2 regions of the Leucobacter rhizosphaerae genome follow, and region 2 is predicted to be linked to the other one. Evidence: riboswitches for the same ligand, from Rfam matches in the RefSeq annotation. Region 2 holds a riboswitch; the other holds the start of a gene.
The links. A riboswitch is a leader RNA that binds a small molecule or an ion and turns the genes downstream of it on or off. The one in region 2 is predicted to bind thiamine pyrophosphate.

Region 1: linked by a shared signal. The riboswitch ahead of MUN76_RS04150 (thiamine-binding protein) and the one ahead of MUN76_RS04955 (thiamine ABC transporter substrate-binding protein) in region 2 are both predicted to bind thiamine pyrophosphate.

The regions. Positions count from the first base shown of each region.
Region 1 covers NZ_CP095043.1:893,269-898,874, reverse strand. The annotation lists gene MUN76_RS04175 (alpha/beta fold hydrolase) at 48-905, opposite strand; gene MUN76_RS04170 (acyl-CoA thioesterase) at 1,010-1,474, shown strand; gene MUN76_RS04165 (DUF4383 domain-containing protein) at 1,647-2,063, shown strand; gene MUN76_RS04160 (hypothetical protein) at 2,063-2,620, shown strand; gene MUN76_RS04155 (hypothetical protein) at 2,687-3,073, shown strand; TPP riboswitch at 3,125-3,230, shown strand; gene MUN76_RS04150 (thiamine-binding protein) at 3,224-3,520, shown strand; gene MUN76_RS04145 (ABC transporter permease) at 3,542-4,327, shown strand; gene MUN76_RS04140 (ABC transporter substrate-binding protein) at 4,354-5,430, shown strand; gene MUN76_RS04135 (ABC transporter ATP-binding protein) at 5,432-5,606, shown strand, end outside.
Region 2 covers NZ_CP095043.1:1,091,002-1,096,607, forward strand. The annotation lists gene MUN76_RS04945 (nucleoside/nucleotide kinase family protein) at 1-47, opposite strand, end outside; gene MUN76_RS04950 (ABC transporter permease) at 47-1,627, opposite strand; gene MUN76_RS04955 (thiamine ABC transporter substrate-binding protein) at 1,779-2,894, opposite strand; TPP riboswitch at 2,889-2,997, opposite strand; gene MUN76_RS04960 (cell division protein PerM) at 3,004-4,587, opposite strand; partial or broken gene MUN76_RS04965 (DUF1731 domain-containing protein) at 4,705-5,224, shown strand; gene sucD (succinate--CoA ligase subunit alpha) at 5,297-5,606, opposite strand, start outside.

The sequences.
Region 1 (5,606 bases), 200 kb from region 2:
CTCGGGTCTAACGGCGCGGGAGTAGCAGAGCCCACCCCGCCCGGAGCCTAGCTCCCCAGGAACTCCCGCACTCGCGCATTGAACGCCCCGGGCTCGGTGAGGAATCCGGCGTGCACCGGGATCGTCGCGAACTCCGCGTGGGGGAGGTTCGCTCCGACCCACCGCCGGGCGTCGTCCGCCCACTCGTCCTTCGCGAAGAACAACAGCGGCTTGCCCGAGCCATCGAACTCGATCGCGGTCGCCGAGAGGTCGGTCGACAGCCCTTCGACCCCCGTGATGATCGCGATGTGCTCGGGCGTCTGGGCCCCGTCGGCGATGAGCTTCACGGTGGCGGGATCCTGCGCGGCACGCTCACCGGGCACCCCGAGCGCGTCGGACGCGATGTACTCGAGGAACCCCTGGCGATTCGTCGACAGGAACTGGATGTAAGCCGGCAGCCCGTCATGGCTGAGCCCGGCCTCGCCCCACTCGGCGGGGTTCGCGGGATCGAACGGCACCCGCGGCGGCTCGTCGATCAGGATCAGCTTCGCTACCCGCGCGTGGCCGTTCTGCTGCAGGTACGACAGCACGTCGAGCACCCCGAACGACCAGCCGGCCAGCGTCAAGTTCGTGAGCCCGAGCGCCTCGATGACCTCGGCGAGATCGCGTCCGCGCTGCGGGTAGCTGTTGCCGGTGAGTGGCTTGCTCGACTGCCCGTGGCCGCGGGGATCGATGGCGATCACGTCGGCGTGCGCGGCGAGTTCGGTGAACTGGTGCACGAACACCTCGGCTGAGAAGCTCCAGCCCGGCACGAAGAGGATCGGGTCGCCGGATCCCGCGCGCAGCACGCGGATCTCCACGCCGTCACCCACCGGGACGCGCTTCGTTGTGACGGACTCGGGCAGGTCGGGGAAGTCGATGCTCATGCTGCGATGCTAACGACACCGACGCGCTCGCCGCAGCAATGTTGCGCGGATTGACCCCGAGCCCCGAATCACCCACGTAACCGGGCGGGCATAGGCTCGCAACCATGGCACCGCACACAGATTCCGCAGATTCCCACGCCCCCGAGACCCGCGTCAACGGCATCAACTTCTACACCCGCAAGTGGGTCAAACCCGAAGACCTGAACGCGAACGGCACGCTCTTCGGCGGCAGCCTGCTGCGCTGGATCGACGAGGAGGCCGCGATCTACGCGATCATCCAGCTCGGCAACCACCGCGTCGTCACGAAGTTCATCTCCGAGATCAACTTCCAGGCGTCCGCGCGGCAGGGCGATCTCATCGAGATGGGGCTCGTCGCGACCTCCTTCGGCCGCACCTCGCTCGCCATGCGCGCCGAGGTGCGCAACATGATCACCCGCAAGGTGATCCTGAGCATCGAGCGCATCGTGTTCGTGAACATCGACGAGGAGGGTAACGCGGCGCCGCACGGCTACTCGACGATCACGTACGACCGGGATCGGATGCCGACGACCCAGCCCGCCGAGGACTGAGCCCGCGGAGAACCAGACCGACCGCGATCCCCGGCAGCGTCGCGCGACCCTACGCAGGATTCCGCCCGAGCACAACCCCATCGCGTCGCGGTCTCGCACCCCCTTAGCTGGAGGGCAACACATGCGGCATCGATCAGACCCGCCCATGTGACCAATCGCAAGGGGGCACACCATGAAATCTGTCAACAGGATCGTCGGCGTCATCTTCGGTGGCGTGTACGTGGTCGTGGGGCTGTTGGGCTTCGCCGTGACGGGCGGGATCGGGTTCATCGCGCGCGATGGGCATCTCCTGCTCGGGATCTTCGAGGTGAACCCGCTCCACAACGTGGTGCACCTCGCGATCGGTGCGGCCCTGATCATCGCCGGACTCGCGAACACCCGTGCGGCGAAGGCGGTCAACGGGACGGTCGGCGCGGTCTACCTCCTTGTCGGCATCGTCGGGTTCTTCATCGCGGACACCGCGGCGAACATCCTCGCGCTGAACACCGCCGACCACATCCTCCACCTCGGCAGCGCGCTCGTGCTCCTGGGCGTGGCGTTGGGAGCCGACAAGCAGGTGGCGCGGCCGACGGGTCCGCTCGTGGCCTGATGATTGCCACCGACCCGAGCGCGCTCCCGGGGGTCCGGGGCGCGCTCGCCGACGGCTGGCGCGCATTCGCCGGGATCTGGAGCGCGTTAGCGGCGATCGGGTCGACGTTGATCCTCTGCGCGATCGCCGCCGAATCGGGCTGGCTGCTCGCGGGAACGCTGCTCGCAGCGGCGGCCGCGGAGCTGGTGTGGGGGCTCGGGGTGCTCCGCGCGGGGCGCATGCTCGCGCCGCGGCTCGCGATCGCCGTCTCCGTGGTCGTGATGGCCGCCGCGACGGCGCTGGTGTTCGCCCGCCAGATAGGTTGGGTGCCCTTCGCGGTGCTCGTCGTGCTGCACTGGTCCGTGGCCCTGCTTGCCGCCGTGCGTCTGCGACGACTCCGGGCAGCGAGCGCCTACTCGGCCGGGTCCGGCGCCCCAGCCTCACCACGCCCGGGTGCCACGGTGATCGCCGTCACCGCGGCGGCGATGGTGGTGGCGGCGCTCACGACGCCCGCCCTCGCGAATACCTCGGCCGGGGAGCACGCGGTGCCGCACGGCACGAGTCACCACGCGCACTGAGCTCGCCTGCATCGAGCGTCCGCACGCACCCCGCCGCGCGAACCACACCCCCGATACACTGCCACCATGACGATCCAGCTCGCCGCGGCGGCACTCGCCACGCTGGTGCTCGCGGCGCTCGCCGTCCTGCAGATCCTGGTCGCCTCGGGGAAGCCCTACGGCACGCTCGTCTGGGGCGGTCAGCATCGGATCCTGCCGCGCAAGCTCCGCATCGGCAGCGCGGTCTCGGTGCTGCTCTACGCCGGGTTCGCCGCGATCCTGCTGTCGCGCGGCGGCCTGCTCGGCGGCGGCGACTCCGGGTTCGTACGCGTGGCGACGTGGATCCTGGTCGGGTACTTCGTGCTCGGGATCGGGATGAACGCGATCTCGCGCAGCCGACCCGAGCGCGCCGTGATGACCCCGGTGTGCGCGCTGCTCGCGGCCGCGAGTCTTGTCGTCGCGCTGGGTGCGTGACGGGCGAACCTAGCCCCGCACCCCGTCTGCTAGGGTGAGAAATCCACAGTGAACATCCGCTGGGGGGGCCGAATGGCTGAGATCCGCCGACCGAGGTGGACCACCCCAGAAACCTGATCTCGGTAATGCGAGCGGAGGGAAGCGGTCAATATGTTGATCCATGTCCATGTAGGTCCCACACCCCACGGCGATGAGCGGGGGCCCTACGCCCACTGCGAGGCGGCGATTCGGGTCATCGAATCCAGCGGCCTCGAGTACGAGGTCGGCGCGCTCGGCACCACGGTGCAGGGACCGGCCGACCGGCTCTGGCCGCTCATGCGCGAGCTACACGAGGCCGTGCTCGCCTCGGGCGCCGAGCAGAACATGACGCACGTGCGGATCCTGGAAGCGCAGGACGATCGCTTCGAGGCCTCCATGTCGGACCTCGCGGCGCGCATCACGCACTAGCGCCCGCCCGCTGTCGCCGCCGTGAGCACCATCACGCGGCAGATCCTCCCCGTGCTCGTCGCCGTCATCGGCGTCGTGCTCGTATGGGATCTGCTCGTCCGCATCACCGGCGTTCCCGACTACCTGCTCCCTGCCCCCGCGCAGGTGTGGCAGGCGGCCTGGAACGACCGCACGCTGCTCGGGGAGCACCTGCTCGCCACCGTGCAGATCGCCGTCGCCGGCTTCGCCATCGGCGCCGTTCTCGGGCTCGGGATCGCCGTCGCGCTCACCCTCTCGGACTCCGCGAGGCGCGCGGTCGAGCCGATCCTCATCGCCAGTCAGGCGATCCCTCCGGTGATCTTCGCGCCGATCGTGATCGCGGCGATGGGGTTCGGCGCCTGGCCGAAGATCCTCGTGGTGACACTCGGCGCGTTCTTCCCGGTCGTGATCAGCGCGGCCGCGGCGATGCGATCCGTCGACCGCGATCTCGTCGACCTGCTCGTCTCGATGGGGGCCTCCCGCGGCACCGTGCTCCGCCGCGTGCGCCTGCCGGGCGCGGTGCCCGGCATCGTGGCGGGCGCGAAGGTCTCCGCGAGCTACGTCGTCTTCAGCGCGATCATCGCCGAGTGGATGGGATCATCCGTCGGACTCGGCGTGTACCTGCAGCGCTCCCAGGCCAGCTACCGCATGGATCAGCTCTTCGCCGCGGTCGGCGTGATCGCCGTGCTCGGCGTGCTGCTGTTCTGGATCACTGCTCTCCTCGGGGACCGCGCCCTCGCGCGCACCCGCGCCGCATCGGCCCGCGCCGACGGCACCTCACCCTCCTGAACACCCCACAGAAAGGTCACCCCGACGTGACTCGCACTTCTTCGTTCTCCACCCACGCTGCCCGTTCCTCCACCGCGGCGATCGCCCTCCTCTCCGCTGGTCTGCTGCTCGCGGGCTGCAGCGGCGCCGCTTCGGGTGCCGGATCGGCGGGATCCGGCACCGCCGGCACCGACAGCGACCTCCAGCAGGTCACCCTCATGCTGAACTGGACGCCCAACGCGCACCACGCCGGCATCTACTACGCCGAGCAGAACGGCTTGTATGCCGATGCCGGCATCGACCTCGAGATCATCGAACCGGGTGCCGACATCGGTGCCGACGCGGCCGTCGCGGAGGGCCAGGTCGAGTTCGGGATCTCGCAGGCCGAGTCGGTGCTGCCGGCGCGGGCGGCGGGCATGGACATCGAGGCCATCGCCACCCTGCTCCCCGTGAACGACTCCGTGCTCATGGGCCTCGAGGGCACGGGGCTGACGGAGGATCCCGCATCACTTGCCGGGCTCACCTACGGCGGGTACGGCGGGGCGCTCGAGACCGAGATCATGTCGGAGCTCGCGACCTGCGGCGGGGGCGACCCCGACTCGATCGAGTTCATCGACATCGGCAACGTCGACTACCTCGCGGGGCTCGCGCAGGATCGCTTCGACGTCACCTGGGTGTTCGGGGGCTGGGATGCGCTCCGCGCGCAGTCCGAGCGCGACGACGTGGTGATCCTGCCGCTGTCGGCGCACGAGGAGTGCATTCCGAACTGGTACACCCCGGTGATCGTGGGGAACGGCGAGGCGATGGCGGCGGATCCGGAGCTGACGCGCGCCTTCCTCGACGCCACGAGCCAGGGGTACGAGGCGGTGGCGGCGGATCCCGACGCCGGAGCCGAGGCGCTGCTCGCCGGAGCACCCGAGCTCGACGAGACGCTGGTGCGCGACGCCGTGGCGTACTACGCGCCGCTCTTCCAGACCGACGCGGCGGGAGAGGCCGACCGCTTCGGACAGATGGAGGAGCCCGTATGGACGCGCTTCACCGAGTTCCTGGTGCAGGCAGGCATGCTGGACGACACGGCGCCGCTCGAGGGCGCGTGGACGAACGACTACCTGCCCGCGGCCTGACATGACCGCCCTGGTCGTCGACGCGGTCGCGCACGCCTTCCGCGCGCCGGGAGCGGGGCGCGCCGCACGACGGGCGCCCCGCACGCCGGTGCTGAGCGAGGTGTCGTTCGCCGTGGAGCCCGGCACCCTGACCGCGCTCGTGGGGCCGAGCGGCTGCGGCAAGTCGACCCTGCTGC
Region 2 (5,606 bases):
CCGGATCGCCCGTCGATGAGGATCACGTCCAGCTCTCCGAGCTGCATCAGAACTCTCCTCTCTGGTCCGTGCGGAGCCGATCCGCCAGGAGCATCACGCCGGCGGCGAGCGCGCCGAGCAGCACGGCGCCCGCGAGGCCGGCACCGTAGCTCCCCGGCGCCTGGTGTCCGATCAGCTCGGCCACCACGACGGGCAGCGTCTGCTCCCCCGGTCGCACCAGGAACGAGGTCGCCCCGAACTCGCCGAGCGACACCGCGAACGCGAACCCGAGGGCGAGGCCCGCGGACCGCCCGAGCATCGGCAGATCGATCGTGCGCAGCACCGTCAGCGGGTCCGCCCCGAGCGAGCTCGCCGCGATCCGAAGGCGTTGGTCGATGCCGCGCAGCACGGGCAGCAGCGTGCGCACCACGAGCGGGAGTGCGACGAGCGCCTGCGCGATCGGGATCAGCACGATGGAGGTGCGCAGATCGATGCCGATGCCGAGCGGGCGATGCATGGTGAGCAGCAGACCGAAACCGAGCGTCACCGCCGACACCCCGAGCGGCAGCATCACGAGGCCGTCGAAGAGGTGCATCCCGCGCTGGAGCACCCGGGAGCGCGGCCGGCGCGACAGCACGAGCGCGATGATCATGCCGAGGATCATGGCGAGCGCCGCGGCGACGGCGGCGATCCGGAGCGAGAGCCAGATCGCCGCGGGCACCGACCCCTCGATCGGCAGCGTCGAGGCGTCATCGACGAGGGCCGCGTAGTGCTCGAGTGTCCAGGCGCCGTCGGAGGTGCGGAGCGACCGCGCGAGCAGTGCGGCGATCGGGAGGGCGTGGAGGAGCAGCACGGTCGCCCCGAACACAAGGCAGACGGGGAGATCCCGGAGCCCGGGCCGCTGCTCACGACGGGGCTCGGCCCCGAGCTCGACCGCGCGCTCCCCCGACGCGCGCAGCCTCGCGGAGACCGCGAGGGCGGCCCCCACGATGGCGAACTGCGCGAGGGAGAGCACCGCAGCCCCGCGGAGATCGAGGAACTGGACCGTGAGCCGGTAGATCTCCGTCTCGACGTTGGCGAACTCTCGCCCGCCCAGGATCAGCACCACGCCGAACGAGGTCGAGCTGAACAGGAACACCAGCGCCCCCGCCGAGGCGATCGCGGGTCGGAGCGCGGGCAGCGTCACACTGCACCAGGCGCGGATGGCGCCGGCGCCGAGTACCCGCGCGGCCATCACCGAGCGGTCGTCGAGTCGGGCCCAGAACCCCCCGACGGTGCGTGCCACCACCGTGACGTTGAAGAACGCGAGCGCCGCGACGACGCCGACGAAGCTCCGATCGAGGCCGAGCCCCTCGAGCGGTCCGCCCACCCCGAGCAGCGCCGAGAACGCCACGCCGACGACGACGGTGGGCAGCACGAACGGGATCGTGAGGAAGCCGCGCAGCAGCGCTCGGCCCGGGAACTCCAGGCGATAGAGCACGTACGCAGCAGGCAGCCCGAGCAGCACCGAGAGCACCGTCGCGCAACCGGCCTGGAGCACCGTCTGGCCGATGACGCGCCAGGTGCGATCCTGCCCGAACACCTCGGGGATCCCGCTCGGATCGAAGCGGCCGTCGGCGACGAACCCGGTCGCGACGAGCGAGAGCACGGGCCACAGGAAGAAGATCGCCAGGAAGGCGAGCGGCACGAGGACGGCGACGGTCCACCCCGTGCCGCCGAGGATCCGGGACGGATCGATGCTGCGCCGGGACGGCGCGCTGTCGCGCCCCGGCCGATCGATACTGCGCCGGAGCGGCGCGCTAGAGCCCGATCTGCTCACTCAGCGTCCGCAGCCATCCCTCGCGCCCCGCCTCGATCTCCGCCGCGGGGAGGTCGTGCGCCGCGCCGGGATCCGGGAGCGGGGCGAAGGTCGACCACGCCTCGGGGATCTGCGCCTCGGCGTCGACCGGATACATGTACATCGTGTCGGGGATCGTCTCCTGGAACTCGCGGGAGACGAGATAGTCGACGACGGCGCGGGCCCCCTCGGGGTTCGCCGCTCCGGCCAGCACCCCGGCGTACTCGACCTGGCTCGAGCAGGTGTCGAGCAGGGCGCGGGTCGAGGTCGCCGCCCCGTCGTCCGAGACCGTGAAGGCCGGTGACGAGCTGTAGGAGAGCACGATCGGCTTCGTGCCGTCGCCGCCGCCCTGGGTGAACTGCCCGTTGTAGGCCTCCGTCCACCCCTGCTCGATGCGCGCACCGTTGTCGACGAGGCGCTGCCAGTAGTCGGCGAAGCCGTCCTCGCCGAAGGCCGCGACGGTGCCGACGAGCAGGGACGCGCCCGTCGACGACGCCGTCGGATCCAGGATCACCGTGAGGTCGCGGTACGCGGGATCTGCGAGGTCCTCGAACCCCGTGGGCTCCGCGAGGCCCTGCTCGGCGAACCACGCCGTGTCGATGTTGAAGCAGGTCGCTCCCCGATCGACCGGGGTGAGGCTGAAGGCGTCGGTGGTGTCGGAGTCAGTGTCGGCGATCGCGAGGTCCACGGCGCTCTCCGGGAACGCCTCCGGCCGGTACGGCTCCACCACGTCGTTGTCGACGAGACGCGAGGCGAAGATCGTGTCCACCCCGAAGAAGGCGTCCGCGATCGGCGCCCCCTTCGTCAGCACGAGCTTGTTCGTGAGCTCTCCACCGTCGCCCGCCGACACCACCTCGACCTCGTACCCGGTCGCAGCGCTCGCGGCTTCGGCGAACGCGTCGTTCGGAAAGGAGTCGTGGACCACAAGCGTGACCCGCTTCGATGCGGCCTCGTCGCTCGGGCCTTCGCCCGTCGCGCAGCCGGCGAGCGCGAGTCCGAGTACCGTTGCGCTGGTCAGCGCGCCGACGATCCGTCGACGGGTGGAGCGAGACGCTCCGGGGGTGTGCGGGTGCATCATTGAGGGCTTCCTTCCTCCGCTGGTATGACCCAGATCAGGTTGAACGGTCGGAGCACGCGTGCTCCCTCTCAGCCCCCGCGCAGGGACTCCCGTGGATTGCCCTCCTACCCTAGCGCTCCCGCCGCGGGAGGCGCCAACCGGGCCGCCGGGTCTGCGTCGGCGGTTCGGGATCGACGGCCTCGGTGCCGTCCCAGGCGAATGCTCGCAGCAGCTCGTCATCCGGTTCGCCCGCGGCGGGGCGCGGCTCCGAATTCGCCGGCTCCGGCGCGTCCGACACCTCCACGACCTCGTGCACTTCCACCGGCTCGTGGGTGTCGACGGTCTCGTGGATCTCCACCGTCTCGTAGGTCTCCACCGTCTCGTGGATCTCCACCGTCTCGTGGATCTCGACGGTCTCGTGCGCATCGGCGGGGTCGTGCGCCGCGGCGACCCCGGGGAGTCCGAACGTCAACGGGGCGAATGCCTCGTCGCCCTCTTCGTCGCGACGTGCCGACGATCGGTGTCGCTCCGGTACCAGATCGGCGACGGAGGCGCGCATCCGCGAGGTATCCACGCGGCTCGCGAGGATCCCCGCGAGCGCGCCGAGTCCGAGCTCCCCGGCGGCGAGGCCCCCGGTCACCCAGGGGTCCGGTCCGACGAGGGCGAGGCGATCCGGGCCGATGGAGCCCGTGGCAAGGCCCGCGACCGCCGCGATCGTCACCCCGGCGAGCACCGCCGCGCCGATCCCGACCGCGAGCGCAACCGGCCAGCTTGCCCGCCGAAGCTCGGGCCGCCTGGCGAAGAGCACCCCGATGCACAGCCCACCGAGCACAAGGAGCGCCGGAGCGAGCACACCGGCGCTGCCCCACCCCTGGGGGATCGCCCCGAAGAGCGGGAGCGCCGGCAGCGGACCGAGCAGCGCGCCGAACGGAGACGCCGAACTGCCGGCGCCGACCGCGAATCCCGCGCCGGTGAGCCAGGACCCGCCCCACACCACCGCGGTCGGCAGCAGCGCGGCCTGCAGCAGGAAGACGAGGAGCGCACCGAGGGCGTCGAGCTGGAGGCTCTGCGTGAGCGTCGTGATGCTCACGTACCCCGCGACGATCGCCACCGCGACGGCCAGTGCGGCGAGGCCGATGAACACGGCCAGCAGTGCTGCCGCGAGTCGGATCGTCTCGCCGAGCCGTGCCGGAAGCGCGGCGGAACCCGCGACGCCGAGGCGTGCGAGCGCGCGCTGCTTCCACCGGATCGTCGCGGTCCACCACGGGTGTTCGTCTCGCGCGGCGCGCACGAGGAAGCCGCCCAGTGAGGGGACGGCGAAGCACAGCGCGGGCACGACGATCGCGAGCCAGGTCGGCCAGGCCGCCCACGCACTCGCGAGGGGCACGACGAGCGCGGAGACCGCCGCGAACCCGGCGGCTCCGCCGATCACGCCGGCGATCCCGACGCCGCCGCGCTGCGCGAAGCGCCAGCCCGAACGCGCCGCGAGCGCGACCGTGATGAGGGTGAGCCCGAGCGGGGCGAGCGAGAGCGTGAAGGCCAGGGGCTCAGGGGCGAGCCCGAGGGCGAGCGCCGCCTCGGCGGGCAGGGCGAACCCGAGCGGGACGAAGTGGGCGAGCAGCCACACCCCGGCGGCGCCACCCGCGACGTCGAGGGGTTCGGCCGCCATGTCGAAGCCGATGAACCAGAGGAGCAGCGCGGGGATCGCGATCACCGCGAGCCCGGCCAGGGCGACGGCGACCGCCTCGATCGCAGCGATCACTGCCGTCAACGTGGGTCTCATCGCCCTGCAGTCTAGCGCGTTCGGGCGCGCCCATCGGGGCCCCGCACCGGCCGCGACGTCGTCACGATCGGACGCGCGGGTGCGGATCTCTCGTGGGAGGACCCCGGAGGCATCGCCTCGGCGGTCGACGGTGCCGCACTGGTGCTGGGCCTCGCGGGCAAGAGCGTGAACTGCCGGTACACCGCGCGCAATCGCGCCGGGACGCGTCGGGTCGCACTGCGCAGTGCGATCGTGCTCGGCCGGGGCGGAGTGCTCGGGCCGGTGCGGACGCTCGCGCGTCTCGGCCTGGGCGGCTCGCAGCACGACGGCTGGTGGCCCGTCTCACGCGCGCGTCGAGCAGCGGGGACCGCGCATCTGCCCGGCGCGATGGGCGGTCGCCAGCGATTCAGCTGGATCCACATCGCCGACGCCGCGGTGGATGCTGGAGCTCGGCGCGCTCGCCATCCGCACCGAAACCGAGCTGGTGCTCAAGAGTCGCTGGGTGCTGCCCGGCAGGCTCCAGGAGGCCGGGTTCGCGTTCACGTATCCCGAGCTCGACGGCGCCCTACGCACGACCTGGGCCGGCTGAAAGGCGTCCGTCGTCATGACAGACACAACGGGGCCCGCGCCGTGGCGCGGACCCCGTTGTTGAGCGTGACGCCTAGCGCGCGGCGAACACCTCGCGAAGCAGCAGGGCGGTTTCGGACGGCGTCTTGCCGACCTTGACGCCCGCGGCCTCGAGGGCCTCCTTCTTCGCCTGGGCGGTGCCGGCGGAGCCCGAGACGATCGCGCCCGCGTGCCCCATCGTCTTGCCCTCGGGCGCCGTGAAGCCGGCCACGTAGCCGACGACCGGCTTGGTCACGTTGGCCTTGATGTACTCGGCCGCACGCTCCTCGGCGTCGCCGCCGATCTCGCCGATCATCACGATCGCCTCGGTCTCCGGGTCGGCCTCGAACGCGGCGAGCGCATCG